One region of the Pseudomonas sp. CAM1A genome, then DNA from elsewhere that is predicted to be linked to it. Evidence: riboswitches for the same ligand, from Rfam matches in the RefSeq annotation. Region 1 holds a riboswitch; the other holds the start of a gene.
The links. A riboswitch is a leader RNA that binds a small molecule or an ion and turns the genes downstream of it on or off. The one in region 1 is predicted to bind cobalamin.
Positions count from the first base shown of each region.

Region 2: it holds a riboswitch for cobalamin, as region 1 does, so the genes downstream of both, ABZO33_RS15610 (TonB-dependent receptor) here and cobO (cob(I)yrinic acid a,c-diamide adenosyltransferase) in region 1, are expected to answer to the same signal.

Region 1 covers NZ_JBFNXP010000005.1:191,694-199,146, forward strand. Annotated here, with positions in the region: gene cobT (nicotinate-nucleotide--dimethylbenzimidazole phosphoribosyltransferase) at 1-128, opposite strand, end outside; gene cobU (bifunctional adenosylcobinamide kinase/adenosylcobinamide-phosphate guanylyltransferase) at 125-646, opposite strand; gene ABZO33_RS15170 (cobyric acid synthase) at 648-2,102, opposite strand; gene cobD (threonine-phosphate decarboxylase CobD) at 2,099-3,091, opposite strand; gene cbiB (adenosylcobinamide-phosphate synthase CbiB) at 3,084-3,992, opposite strand; gene bluB (5,6-dimethylbenzimidazole synthase) at 3,989-4,639, opposite strand; gene ABZO33_RS15190 (cobyrinate a,c-diamide synthase) at 4,636-5,931, opposite strand; gene cobO (cob(I)yrinic acid a,c-diamide adenosyltransferase) at 5,928-6,539, opposite strand; cobalamin riboswitch at 6,648-6,866, opposite strand; gene ABZO33_RS15200 (hypothetical protein) at 7,015-7,453, shown strand, end outside.
Region 2 covers NZ_JBFNXP010000006.1:23,580-31,032, reverse strand. Annotated here, with positions in the region: gene ABZO33_RS15625 (DUF2063 domain-containing protein) at 1-653, shown strand, start outside; gene ABZO33_RS15620 (NAD(P)/FAD-dependent oxidoreductase) at 672-1,877, opposite strand; gene ABZO33_RS15615 (GlxA family transcriptional regulator) at 2,008-3,063, opposite strand; gene ABZO33_RS15610 (TonB-dependent receptor) at 3,302-5,419, opposite strand; cobalamin riboswitch at 5,526-5,731, opposite strand; gene ABZO33_RS15605 (PaaI family thioesterase) at 5,920-6,417, shown strand; gene ABZO33_RS15600 (N-acetyltransferase family protein) at 6,484-6,999, shown strand; gene ABZO33_RS15595 (DUF4398 domain-containing protein) at 7,307-7,453, shown strand, end outside.

The sequences.
Region 1 (7,453 bases):
ACCGCCAGGCCTTCGAGCTGGCCGAGGGAGCCGGTCGGTTTGGTCAGCTGTTGCTGACGTGCGCGGGCCTGGTCCATGGCGGCGCTGTCGAGGGGTTGGCAGGCGTCACGCCACCACATCGGGGTCATAAGGCTGGTCCTTTGAGCATGAGAGGGAGGCCGGCGACGGTCAGCACCACGCGTTGGCAGCGCTCGGCCACGGCTTGGTGCAACGTGCCTGCGAGATCGACGTAACGGCGGGTCAGTTCGCCCATGGGCACCACGCCCAGGCCGGTTTCGTTGCTGACCAGGATGATCGTGCCCGGCAGTTGCGCCAGGCTAGCGAGCAGCGCGTCGCGCTCCTGCGCCAGGCGCTGGTCATCCTCGAGCATCAGCAGGTTGGTCAGCCACAGCGTCAGGCAGTCCACCAGCAGACAGCGCCCTTCGGCGGCTTCGGCGCGCAGCACATCAGCCAGCGCCACTGGTTCTTCCACCAACCCCCAGTGGGCCGGACGGCGCTCGCGGTGCAGCCGTACGCGTTCATTCATCTCGCCATCCAGCGGCTGGCTGGTGGCGATGTAGGTCACCGGCAGGCCGCTGGCCTCGGCCAGTTGCTCGGCCAGGCGGCTCTTGCCCGAACGGGCGCCGCCGAGGATCAGACTGTGCATTTCAGGCGACTCCACACAGTTCGCGCAGGCGCGCGGTGTCCAGGTGCTGCTCGACCAGATCGGCCAGGCGCTCGATATCGCGCTCGCGCAGGGCCTCGTAGTCGATGGCCTGCACATCGGCCAGCCCGGCCCAGCGCAGCAGCGCGGCGCACGACTGGCTACCCTCGAACAGGCCATGCAGGTAGGTGGCGAGGATCTGGCCGTCGGCGCTGATGGCGCCATCGGCACGGCCGTCGGCCAGTTGCACCGCTGGCCGCTCCAGCGCCGGGCCGCTGGTGACGCCGGCATGGATCTCATACCCCGCCACCGGGGCCTGCTCGAGATCGAGCGTGCCCGCCACGTTACGCAACTGCTTCTCGGATTCCAGCACGGTGCTGTACGCCAGCAGGCCCAGGCCATCACTGGAGCCGGCCGGCCCCTCCAGGCCCAGCGGATCATGCACCTGCTCGCCGAGCATCTGCAGGCCGCCGCAGATACCGATGAGCTTGCCGCCGTAGCGCAGGTGCCGGGCGATGGCCGTGTCCCAGCCGCGCTCGCGCAATTGCGCCAGGTCGCCACGCACGCTCTTGGAGCCGGGCAGGATGATCAGGTCGCCAGGCGGGATCGGCTGGCCCGGGCCGATGAACTGCAGGTCCACCTGCGGATGCAGGCGCAACGGGTCGAAGTCGGTGTGGTTGCTGATACGCGGCAACACCGGGACGATTACCTTCAACAGGCGCTCACTCTTTGCGCCCTGGCGCGTATCGATACCATCCTCGGCCTCCAGGTGCAGGTCGGTGACGTAGGGCAGCACGCCCAGCACCGGCTTGCCGGTGCGTTGCTCCAGCCAGTCCAGGCCAGGTTGCAGCAGAGCGATGTCGCCACGGAAACGGTTGATGACGAAGCCCTTGATCCGCGCCTGCTCGCTCGCCGACAGCAGCTCCAGGGTGCCGACCAGGTGGGCGAACACGCCGCCCCGGTTGATATCGGCCACCAGGATCACCGGGCAGTCGACGGCTTCGGCGAAGCCCATGTTGGCGATGTCGCCGGCCCGCAGGTTGATCTCCGCCGGGGAGCCAGCACCTTCGACCATCACCACCGGATAGGCTTCGCTCAGGCGCTCGTGGGAAGCCAACACCGCCTGCATGGCGATGGTCTTGTAGTCGTGATAGGCCACGGCGTTCATACTGGTGACCGCGCGGCCATGGACGATCACCTGGGCGCCGGTGTCGCTGTTGGGCTTGAGCAGCACCGGGTTCATGTCGGTGTGTGGCGCCAGCCGGCAGGCCTGGGCCTGCACCGCCTGGGCGCGACCGATCTCGCCGCCGTCGGCGGTCACGGCGCTGTTGAGCGCCATGTTCTGTGGCTTGAACGGCACCACTGCGATGCCCTGGCGCAGCAGCCAGCGGCACAGGGCGGTGACCAGCGTGCTCTTGCCGGCATCGGAGGTGGTGCCTTGCACCATGAGGGTGGTCATGCCGATTCCTTGTGGTAGTCCGCCAGGGCCTGGGCCAGGCGTTGTTCGTCCGCCGCCGTGGCCGGCAGGCCGAATCGCAGCGCGGGCGGCTGCTCGAACAGCCGCACCAGGATGCCGCGGCGGGCGAGATAGTCATGCAGATGCGCGGCACGTTCATCACGCACGTACTGGAACAGGTCGCAGCCGCCGCTGGGTGGCAGACCAGCGCCATCAAGCACCGCAACCAGGCGCTGGCTGGCCTGGGCGCAACGGGCAATTTGCACCAGGTGCGCCGCTTCGTCGGTGAAACAGGCCTGCCCCAACACCCGGGTCGGGCCGCTGACGGTCCACGGCCCGAGCGCCTCGGCCAAGCGCCGCAGCACATCGGCCTGGGCGACGACAAAGCCCAGCCGCACACCGGCCAGGCCGAAGAACTTGCCGAACGAGCGCAACACGATCAAACCCGGTTGCCCGGCCTGCGCGACCACGCTGTGTTCGGGCGTGTTGTCCATGAAGGCTTCGTCCACCAGCAACCAGCCACCACGCTCGGCCAGACGCGCATGCCAGGCCAGCAGGCGCTCGCGGGTTACCCGGCGGCCGGTGGGGTTGTTGGGGTTGACCAGCACCAGAACGTCGAGACTGTCGAGCTGGTCCTCGACCTCGGCCTCGTCCAGTTCGACCAGGGTGTGCCCCGCGCGCGCCCAGGCATGGGGATGCTCGGCATAGCACGGCGACAGGACCCCGACCCGGCCGCTGGGGCGCAAGTATGGCAAGGCCTGGATCGCCGCCTGGGAACCGGCCACCGCCAGCAGCGGCGGCGCGCCATAGTATTGCCGCGCCGCCGCCTCCAGGCCGTCCTCGGTCTCCGGCAACCGGGCCCAGGCTTCCAGGGGAATCGGCGGTATCCGGTAGGACCACGGCGCGATGCCACTGGACAGGTCGAGCCACTGCTCCCGAGCGATGGCGTACTGTTTCACAGCCCGCAGCAGGCGGCCACCGTGCTCAAGCATTGAGGTAAGCTCCCACGCAGATCAATAGCACCCACAGCCACACGCCGCGCTGCACCAGGCTCCAGCCACGGTCGATGGCGTCGGCGTCGGCCATCGGCCCTTCGCCCAGGCGCGGCCGCTCGTGCAGCTCGCCGTGATACACCGCCGGGCCGCCCAGCTCTACCCCGAGGGCTCCGGCCCCCGCCGCCATCACCGGGCCCGCGTTGGGGCTGTCCCACAGTGGCGCCTGTTTGCGCCAGCAGGCCAGGGCCAAGCGGGTTTTGCCCAGCAGCGCATAGGTCAGCGCCACCAGTCTGGCGGGAATATAGTTCAGCCCATCGTCGATGCGCGCCGCGCACCAGCCGAAGCGCTCGAAACGTTCGTTGCGATAGCCCCACATGGCATCCAGGGTATTGCTCAGGCGGTACAGCACCACCCCCGGCGCTCCGGCCACGACGAACCAGAACAGCGCAGCGAATACCGCGTCGCTGCCGTTCTCCAGCACCGACTCGGTGGCCGCCCGGGCCACAGCAGGCTCGTCCAGCTCGCGGGTTTCGCGGCTAACCAGGTAACCGACGCGCCGCCGCGCTTCCTCCAGGTCGCCCTGGCGCAGTGCCTGGGCCACCGGCAGCACATGTTCGCCCAGGCTGCGCAGACCCAGCGCGCAGTACAGCGCCAGCACGTCCACCAGCCAGCCGATAGCGGGCAACCAGGAAAGGATCAACGCCAGCAAGGTCAGCGGCACCACCGCCAGGAACCAGGCCGTGACACCGTGGCTGCGCCAGCCCCGGCCACCGGCGTTGAAGCGTTGCTCCAGGCGCGAGGCGAAGTTGCCGAAGCCCACCAGCGGATGACGCCGGCGCGGCTCGCCCAGCAGCGCATCCAGGGCCACGCCGGCCACGGTCAGCAAGGCCACGCTCATGGGCGCTCTCCCCAATGGTTTTCGTACAGCATTTCGCTTAAGGGCCGTTGCTCGGCCCAGTCCTCCAATACCAGCATCGGCGCCGGATAGAACTCGGTCACCGGCCCCAGGCACAGCACCGCCATGGGCTTGGCGCCTGCGGGCATGCCCAGCAGCTCGGCCAGAGCCTGCGGCTCGAACAGCGACACCCAGCCCATGCCCAGCCCTTCGGCCCGCGCCGCCAGCCACAGGTTCTGGATGGCGCAGGCCAGCGAAGCCAGGTCCATCTCCGGCAGGGTGCGGCGGCCGAAGACATGCGCCTCGCGCTTGTCCATCAACGCAGCCACCAGCACCTCGGCGCAGTCGTTGATGCCTTCGACCTTGAGCTTCATGAACTCATCGGAACGCTCGCCCAGGGCTTCGGCGGTGCGCACCCGCTCCTCCTCCACCAAAGCCTGGATACGTTCGCGCAAATCACGTTGGCTGATTCGAATGAAGCGCCAGGGCTGCATCAGGCCCACGCTGGGCGCCTGGTGAGCGGCGGCGAGCAGACGCCCCAGCAATTCGGGGGCCACCTCGCCGCCGGCGAAATGGCGCATGTCGCGACGTTCGCCGATGGCCCGGTAGATCGCCGCGCGCTCGACGGCGCTGTACGCGTGTTCGCTCATGGTCGCAACAGCGCCGCCGCCGCGTCGGGGTTGGAGGGGAAATAGAAGTGCACGTAGGAAGCGGTCAGCCGCCCCAGGCGATAGACCGCCTCGTTGCCGCGTCCACCGTTGGGGCTCAGGCCCCGGGCAATCGGTTCCAGCTCGGTGCTGGTCAGCGAATGGTGATAGGTGTGGCCGCGCAGGGTACCTTCGGGCAACTCGACGACCTGCAGGGCCAGGGCTGCCAGGCGTTTCTGCATGGTCGCCTCGCCCGGCAGCAGGCCTGCCAGCGGCGCACGCACACCGGCCACATCGGTCAGTGCGTCGAGCAGGTAGAGCATGCCGCCGCACTCGGCCAGCAGCGGCTTGCCGGCGCCATGATGGGCGCGGATCGCCTCCAGCATCGGCGCGTTGGCGGCCAGGGCCTGATGGTGCAGCTCCGGGTAGCCGCCTGGCAGGTACAGGCTGTCTACATCAGGCAGTTCCCGATCATGCAACGGCGAGAAGAATTCGAGCTGCGCGCCGAGGCTGCGCAGCAGATCCAGGTTGGCCCCATAGGTAAAGGCGAAGGCTTCATCGCGGGCCACGCCGATGCGCACGCCGGCCAGCGGCGTGGTCACGCTCACCGGCTCGGGCCGTGCAAAACTGACCAGTGGCGGCAATGCGGCATCGCAGCTGGCAGCCAGCGCTTCGGCCGCGGCATCCAGGCGCGCATCCAGGTCGTTCAGTTCACTGGCCTGGACCAGGCCGAGGTGACGGCTGGGCAGCTCGATGCCACGCTCGCGGGACAACCCGCCATACCAGCGCAGGCCTTCGGTGAGGCTGCCTTCGAGCAACTGTGCGTGGCGCAGGCTGCCAACCCGGTTGGCCAGCACCCCGGCGAACGGCAGGTCGGGCTGATAACGCGCCAGGCCCAGGGCCAGGGCGCCGAAGGTCTGGGCCATGGCCGTGCCATCGATCACCGCCAGCACCGGCACGCCGAAATGGCGGGCCAGATCGGCGCTCGACGGCGTGCCGTCGAACAGCCCCATCACCCCTTCGATCAGGATCAGGTCGGCCTCGCCCGCCGCCTCCCACAACAGGCGACGACTCTCTTCGGCACCGATCATCCACAGGTCAAGCTGGTAGACCGGCGCGCCGCTGGCGCGTTCGAGGATCATCGGGTCGAGAAAGTCAGGCCCGCACTTGAACACCCGCACCTTGCGCCCACGGTTGCGGTGCAGGCGGGCCAGGGCGGCGGTGACCGTGGTCTTGCCCTGGCCCGAGGCCGGGGCCGCGATCAGCACGGCGGGACACTGGCGCGAATCACTCACAATTCGACGCCCTTCTGCGCGCGGATACCGGCCTGGAAGGCGTGCTTGAGCATGCCCATCTCGGTGACGGTGTCGGCCAGTTCGATCATTTCCGGTTTTGCCGCTCGCCCGGTGACGATCACATGCTGCATCGGCGGACGAGCCTGGATGTCCGAGAGCACCTGGTCGAGGTCCAGGTAGCCGTGCTTGAGCGCGATGTTCAGCTCATCGAGCACGACGAACTGGATCGACGGATCCTGCAGCAACTGGCGTGATACCGCCCACGCGGCCTCGGCGGCGGCGATGTCGCGCTGACGGTCCTGGGTCTCCCAGGTGAAGCCCTCGCCCATCACGTGATAGCGCACCTGCTCGGGGAAACGACGGAAGAACAGCTCTTCGCCGGTGCTGTTGCGGCCCTTGATGAACTGCACCACGCCGCATTGCATGCCATGGCCCAGGGCGCGGGCGAGCATACCGAAGGCCGAACTGCTCTTGCCCTTGCCATTGCCAGTCAGTACCAGCAGCAGGCCGCATTCGTTGGGGGAATTGGCGATGCGCTCATCGATGATCGCCTTCTTGCGCAGCATGCGCGCCAGGTGACGTTCGTCGCGTTCGGTGGATTCGCTCATCAGGGGTCTCCGCAGACTGTCGCGGCGGCGACAGATAAAAGGCAGGCAGACGAGGAGCGCGCAGGAGGCGTGGCAACGGCCACATCGCACCGCGCATCACCCTCCGTGATGCCGTTGGCAGTGACAGGCCGGTCTCCGGGCTCGTGAGCGGGACATCCCCGGACGACGCGCCTTCCCGGATACCTGTACCCAGTGGCCCTGCGCCGTCTTCGACTCACCTACCGTTGCGGGGGCAGCGCCGGACTCGCGCCTGCTGGCGCCCACCGGCTTCCCAGTTTCACCCTGCCGAACCGCGGTTCGCCGGGCACCTGAAACACGCCGCGAAGGTTAGAGGGTTGCACCGGGAGCGTCAATCGAACGAGGGCCGATCTGGCCTGGATCAATGGCCGATCCGCCAGCTTGTGCCACACTCAAAGCAGTGATATCACATAGCCACTATCTGACTGACCTCGATCACAATGACAAGGAGCGCAGCATGCAAGGCCTGATCATCAACAACCCGAGCCTGGAGTTCCTGCGTCCCGCCCTGGAACGCTGGGTCGACTGCATCGACCGCTTCAACCAGTTTCAAGGTGACAACGAAGCGCCCTACTGGCACGGCGCCGCAGCCAACACCGGGATGCTCGCGGCTGCGGCCTGGCAGGCTGAGCTGGTTGCGCTGGAGCAGTACACCAGTAAAAAACAGCGCGACGAAGGCGAGCGCGAGGCCCGTGGCGACCTGGCCATCAGCAGCGCAGAGGAGTCGATCCACCTGCATACCCGTCAGCGCTGGCCGCGTATCGCCCGCCTCGACCTGGCGCCGACCCTGCAGGAAGCCGCCAGCCAGGCCAAGGCGATCGCCTACGCCAGCCAGCTCAAAGCCGGGGCGCTGTTCGTCACCCCGTGGAAGGCCGGTCAGCACGCCAGCCCCGAGG
Region 2 (7,453 bases), on a different contig from region 1:
TCGGCAACCCGCCGCCGCCCGGTATCGAGGCGCGGCGCCTGAAGGTCTACCGCGAATTGTTCTACGGTGCCATCGAAGGGCTGTTGGCCGGCAGTTTTCCGGTGATGCGCCAGACCCTTGGCGATGAGCGCTGGCATGCGCGGGTGCGTGACTTCTACGCCCATTACCGTAGCCAGACGCCGCTGTTCACCGAAGTAGCCGAAGCCTTCATCGACTACCTGCAGGGCGTCGCGCCGGACGCCCCCTGGCAGCTGGAGCTGGCGCACTACGAATGGATCGAGGCGCAGTTGTACCTGAGCGATGCCGAGGATCCGCCCCACGACCCGGACGGCGACCTGCTGGCCGGCGAGCCGCTGCTGTCGTGCGTGGCCCGGGTGCTGGCCTATCGTTGGCCGGTGGAGCACATCGGCCCCGAGTATCAGCCCGACGAGGCGCCGGAGCAGCCCACCTTGTTGCTGGTGTACCGCGACGCCGACCTGCAGGTGCGCTTCGCCCGGTTGGCGCCTTTGGCCTGGCAACTGCTGGCGGGCTTGCCCGGCACCGGGAGCGAGCGCTTGCGGGCGCTGGGGGAGCAGCACCTGCGGCAGGGGCTGCAGATGCTGCAACAGTTGCGTGAGCAGGGCATCATCGTCGGTACTCGAGACGCCCTGTAGGTGCGCGCAGATGTAACGTCAGGCCACCGGGATCAACGGATCGGCCGCCGCCAGCGCTGCCGCGCGATCCGCGGCCGGCGGATAGATCCATACCGAATTGATCTGCTGCTTGAGCTGCTTGGCCTCGGCCTTGTCCGTCGGCGGCGAGACGGTGCGCTCCCAGCCTTCGGTATACACCGCGCCCCAGGCGCCGAGGTCCAGGCAGGTGACGTACTTGGGCTGGCTGTAGGTCATCGGCGCCACGCCGATCAGCTCGGCGGCGGCGTTGTTGCCGGCGTAGCGGCCCAGCGGGATGGCGTGCTGGCAGGACATCACGGCAAAGTTGCCGACTTCGTCGCAGGCCGCATAGGCCACATCGCCTGCGGCATACACATCCGGGTTGCCGATGACCTTGAGCTGGCCGTCCACGTGCAGGCGGCCCTGGCGGTCGCGTTCGCCGCTGATCTGCTCGGTCAGCGGGTTGGCCTTGAAGCCGACCGTCCACACAACGGTGTTGGCGGCGATGCGTTCACCGTTGTCCAGCAGCACGCCGCCGCCATCCACCGAGGCCACCGTGGCGCCGCAGACCCACTCGATCCCCAGCGCCGCCGAGGCCTGTTCGATGGCCGGGCGGATGCCGTCGCCCAGGGCGGCGCCGATCTTCGCGCCGCGGTCGATCACGACGATGCGCGGCTTGACCTTGTCGCCAAGGATCGCCCGCAGCCGGCTGGGCAGCTCGGTGGCGGTCTCGATCCCGGTGAAACCGCCACCGGCCACCACCACGGTATTACGCGCGGGGCTGTCGGGGCGGGCGGCCAGGGACTTGAGGTGTTCTTCCAGGCGGGTGGCCGAGTCGATCTTGTCCACATCGAAGGCGTGCTGGTCGAAGCCTTCCAGCGCCGGGCGGTTGAGCAGGCTGCCGCAGGCCATGATCAGGCGGTCGTAACCCAGCTTGGCCTCGATGCCACCCGCTTGCCGGTAGGCCACCTGCTGGTTGGCCTGGTCGATGTGGTAGGCCGTGCCTTTGACGAAGCGCACGTTGACCGCGTCGAATACCGCCTGCAAGGGCGCGGCCATGGTGTGTACGTCGGGTTCGTAGAAGCGTGGGCGGATGTGCAGCTCCGCCTGGGGTGCGAGCACGGTGATCAGCACGTCGTCGCGTTTGTGCAGGTCGAGCAGGCGGGCGGCGCCGAGGGCGCTCCACAGCCCGGCGAAGCCTGCGCCGATGATCAGGATCTGTTTCATGAGGGGCTCCTGGATGCCGCGATTGTCGATGTTGTCGCTGCGGCAGTGGAAAAAGGGTACGCCTTGTGGGTGAGCCTGGATTGTGGCCCGACAGGCGTGTGCAGATGCTAAGCGCGCCCTTGGTCTGCCCCTAGGCCAAAGAACCCTGGATTTCGGCCAGCGGCACGCTGCGGGCGAAGCGTGCCCGATAGTCCCGCGGGGTCACCGCCAGGTGGCGCTGGAACGCCAGGCGCATGCGCTCCTCGCTGCCGAACCCGCACTGGCGGGCGACCTGCTCGATATGCTGGTCGGCGTTTTCCAGCAAGCGGCGCGCCGCCTCCAGGCGGAACACCTCGATGGCCTTGGCCGGGGTGCGCCCGGTCTTGTGCTTGTACACCCGGGTGAAATTGCGCAGGCTCATGCGCGCCTGCTCGGCCAGCCGCTCGACCGTCAGCCGCGGGTCGCCCAGGTGCTCGCTGAGCCATAGGTGCAGGGTTTCGAAGGTGTCGCTGTCCTCGCCCTGGGCCTTGAGCAGTTCGCTGAATTGCGCCTGGCCGCCGGGGCGCTTGAGAAATACCACCAATTCGCGAGCCACCTGCATCGCCACCTCGCGGCCACAGTCAGCTTCGACCAGGGCCAGCGCCAGGTCGATGCCGGCGCTGACTCCGGCCGAAGTCCACACCTGATCCTGCTGCACGAAGATCGACTCGGCATCCACCTCGATGGCCGGGAAGCGTCGGTGCAGGGCATCGCACATCGCCCAGTGGGTGGCGGCGCGGCGGCCATCGAGCAGGCCGGCGGCGGCCAGCAAGAAGGTGCCGCTGCACACCGAAGCGGTGCGTCGGGCGCGTTGGGCAGCCTGGGCCAGCCAGGCGACCAGCTCGGTGTGATCGGGGAGGGTGCGGACGATTTCCGGCGCGCCGGGTACGACCAGTGTATCGAAGGGCTCGTGCAGCCAGGGGGCCAGTGGCTCGGTGGCGACGGCCAGGCCCTCGGCGGTGGCCACCAGGCCCCCCTCGAGGCTGGCGGTGACCACCCGGTAGCCGGCTAGGCCACGCGCGGCGCGGGCCTTGGTCGCGGCCCAGAACACTGTCTGCGCGCCGGTGAGGTCGAGCAGGCCCATCTGCGGGTAGGCGAGGAACAGCAGGGTGCGCGGCTGGTCAAGCGCGTGCACGGGTGCTGTGGGAATCTGCGGGATGTCGGTCATGGCACGCTGCTTGTAACGGAGGCGTAGAGCTAAGTCGAGCATCTGACGCGGCGCCGATCAAGCACCGCGCGACAGGCGCAGGCGTCGAGGCTATGCACGAACAGCGTGGGAGCGGGCTTGACCCGCGAACACCGGCTGAGCCGGTGCCATGCATCGCATCGCGGGGCAAGCCCGCTCCCACGCAGCCCCAGTTAGATCAATGATCTACGTTCTTGAGCCTGAGTGCGCAACGCCTGCCTCAGAAGCTGTAGTCCACCGTGGCGAAATACGAGCGCGGCGCGCCCAGCAGCCACTGTTCGCCGCTGTAGCTCGACTGGGCATACGCGCGATCGAACAGGTTGTTCACCTGCAGGCCCAGGCGCACGTCGGGCAGCACCTGCCAGCCGATGTTGGCATCGACCACGGTGTAGCCCGGCACGCGCTGGTCATTGGCGGCGCTGGAATAGCGGGCGTCTACGTAGCGCAGGCCGATACCGGTGTCGACGCTTTGCCCGAAGCCTTTGCTCAGCCACAGGTTGGCGGTCCGACGTGGGACGTCCTGCGGGTGGTTGCCAGACCGGTCGTAGGAAACGCCTCGGCTGAGTTGAGTGAAATCATCGTACTTGGCGCGCACCAAGGCTGCATTGCCCGACAGCTGCCATTGGTTGCCCAGAGCCAGCTCCAGGCTTGCCTCCAGGCCGTCGGAGGTCTGTTGGCCTGCCTGCTGGCTGCGCTTGGAGACCACGTCGTACACCGGCAGCTTCTTCTTGACGATGTGGTAGGCCGCCACCGTCCATTCACCGCGTCCGTCCCAGAACCGTTGCTTGAGGCCGAACTCGGTCTGCTTGGCTTCGGTCAGTTCAAGGCGTTGCTCCGGGCGCAAGGTCAGCAGGTCACCGACACCATCCTCGCTGGTGGAGTATTGGCCGTACACGGACAGGTCGTCAGTCAGCGCGTACACCAGGCCGGCGCGCCAGTTGCCGCCACGCAGGCTCTGGTCTTCGCGAGTGTCCTTCACCAGGTCGTTGCGGTCGATGTGGTTCTGGTCGCGGCGTATGCCCGTGACCAGCGACAGGCGTTCGGTAAGTTGCGTGCGGTTTTCGGCGAACAGCGAGAAGGTGCTGGTTTTCGACAGCGTCTGCGGGCGCGTCGGATCGGCACTGTGGAACCCGCCGGGGGCCGGCCGCCAAGGGTCGAGCGGGTCGGTGTAGCCATCTTCGTAGGGCGAGTTGCTGTCGATGTTGAAGCGGATCTTGTTGTACTCGGCGCCCACCACGGTCTTGCTGGCCAGGCCGAACAGCGAGTGATCGAAGGTGAAGCTCTGGCGGTCGCCGATCTGCTCCTGGTTGTGCTTGATCTCCAGGAAACTGCCGCGTTGGATCACACCGGCATCCCAGGCGTATTCCTCGGCATTGCGCCAGTGGCGACGGCTCTTGATGTAGTACAGCTGGTTGCTGGCGCTGATGCTGTCGCTGATGTTCCAGTCGCTGGTCAGCCGTGTCCACTCATCGTGGTAGCGCTGCTGGTCATTGCTGACGTTGTAGTTCTTGTTGCGCACGCTGCTGCGCAGATGGCCGTCGATCAGCGGCGTGCCGTAGTAGTTGGCAGGTTGCGCGTCGCCACGTTCGTGGGACAGGGTGAAGCTCAGGTCGTCACTGGCATCGAAGCGCAGCGCGCCGGAGAACGCCAGGCTGCGCGAATCGGTGCGGTCGACCCAGCCGTTGCCTGCCTGTTGGTTCAGGGTGGCGCGGTAGCTCAGGCGCTCGCTCAGGCTGCCGCCGCTGTCCAGCCCCAGTTGCTGGCGGTCCCAGGAGCCATAGCCCAGGCGCAGGTGATTGCGGATATCACCGCTGAAGGGCTTTTTCGGAATCACGTTGACCGTTGCCCCGGTGGCGCCTTCGCCATACAGCACCGAGGCAGGCCCACGGATCACATCGATACGCTCGACCATCCAGGGGTCGACCGGGTAGGTGAGGGTGCCGGCGCCGGCGTACAGGCGCGCCCCGTCGAACAGGGTCATCACCGAACTCTGGCCGGTGAAACCGCGCGCCGACAAGCCGGTACCGCCATCGCCAGGGGTACCGATGAAGGTGATGCCCGGCGAGCGGGTCACGGCATCCTGCACCGTGGTGTTGTTGCGTTGCTGGATCTGCGCGGCGGTGATGCTGCTGGTGCTCGCCGGGGTTTCCAGGGCACTGAGGTTCAGGCGCGAACCGGCCTGGGTGGGGGTGGCCAGGTCGACGGCCTGCGGGTCGCGGCTATCGGTGATCGCCGTGGACGGCAGGGTGAGCGCAGGGCTGGGCTGCTCGTCGGCCAGCGCCGGCAGGGACACGGCCAGGCAGGCCGCCAGGGTGTGAAGCTTGTTGATACGGGACATGTCGTTCCACTGCTGCAGGAAAGAATGGATCCCGGTGGAAAACACGCAACGGCGAAGCGCGCGCAGGCGCGCACGCGAATACCGGCCTGCGCCCGCCCACCGCGGGTTGCCAAGTGAAGCCTCAGGCCGGTCTCCGGGCTTGCGAGGGGCATGAAACCTTCACCTTCCCATGCGTGTGCACAGTGGTCTGTCGAAGGGTTCGCTCGCTTACCGTTGCGGGGGCAGCGCCGGACTTGTCGTGGTAGCGACTCACCGGCTTCCCGTTTCACCTTGCGCGCGGCGGCGCAGGGCACCTGAAACTGGCGCGCATCTGACCACCGAACGGGCAGGGAGTCAATCGTCTGGATGGGCGGGCTGATTGTGGCTGAATCGCGGTTCAGAGCGGTTGCCGTCAGGCAGGTAATGTCTGCGGGCAGGCCCCGTGCATTGGCGCAGGCCGCGCAGGGCGCTACCATCGGCAGCCAGCCTCCTTATCCAACACCAACAAGCCAAGGACGCGTATGACCGAGCAAGCCCTGTCCCTGCAACAACTCGCCGCCCCCGAAGGCATCTGCTACGGCTGCGGCTGTTCCCACCCCAGCGGCCTGCATGTGCAGAGCCACTGGGACGCCGACGGCGTCCACCTGTGGTGCCGGCATACCCCCGATCCGACCTTCACCGGCTGGCCCGGCCTGGTCTACGGTGGTTTGCTGGCCATGCTGGTCGACTGCCATTCCAACTGGACTGCCATGGCCTGCCACTACCGTGCCGAAGGCCGCGAACCTGGCAGCCTGCCGCGCATCGACTGCGTCACCGGCCAGCTTGGCTTGACCTACCTCAAGCCCACGCCCATGGGCGTCGAGCTGCTGCTCAAGGCCCGGGTCGAGGGTGAGCTGGGGCGCAAGACACGGGTGATCTGCGAAGTCTGGGCCGGGGATGTACTGACCGTCACCGCCGATTCGGTGTTCGTGCGGGTCGATACCGAAAAGCTCAAGCGGCTGGCCCATGGCGACGCCTGAACCTTGCGTCGGCAGGGAGTGGCTGGCATTGTCGAATGTGACCCGGCTGCCCGACAGGATGTTGCCATGCCCTACCAGATTCGCCCGGCCCGTGACGAAGACTGCGTGGCCCTGAGCCTCGTCGGCCAAGCGACCTTCGCCCTGGCCAGCCCGCCCGATAGCGCGGTCAGCGCCCAGCAGCACTACATCGCCCAGCATCTCCAGCCTGAACATTTCCGGGCGCACCTGGAGCACGCGCACAAGCGGTTGCTGGTGGTCGAACGGGATGGCCAGGTGCTGGGCTACAGCATGCTCGATCTGGCGCCCGGCGAGCTGGGTATTGCCGAAGCCGATCAACTGGCGGAAATCTCCCGCTGCTATGTACTGCCTTGCGTTCATGGCACGGGCGCCGGCCAACTATTGCTCTCCATGACCCTCGCCCAGGTTGATGGCCAGGCGCGGCTTACCGTCAATGAACTGAACGCCCGAGCGATCCGTTTCTATCAGCGCAACGGCTTTCGCAAGGTGGGAGAGGCGATCTTCCCTTGCGGTGACGAGCGACACCGTGACTGGGTGATGATCAGGGTACCTGCGGGCTGCTAGAAGGCTTGCCTTGGCCATCGGGCGAGGAAAGGAACGCCACGTTTCAGGGGATCGCTGACAGGCCCTACATCAAATGCAGACGGACCTCATGCAGACTGTGGACCAGTCCTCTTCTGCTGTGTGCGTGCTGGAAATAGTCTTACGCCGCTTTCGCGACAGTCTGACATCTGAGCTCTCGTTTTCCTTGTGCAGTACCAGCACTGACCCGCTGCCGTGGTCATTGACGATGAGCAACAGCTATTTCCCGCAGGATCCCGTGCCAAGTTCTACCCGGCACAGGATCGCGAGCACAGCCCAGGAGCTTTCCATGCATGTCCGTTTCAACCGCAAGACCTTGCCGCTGGTCGGCCTGCTCATGATGGTGGGCGGTTGTACCACCGTGGTGGTGCCCACCGAACAGATCGAACTTACCCGTAGCGCCATCAACCGTGCCGTGGCCGCTGATGCAACCCAG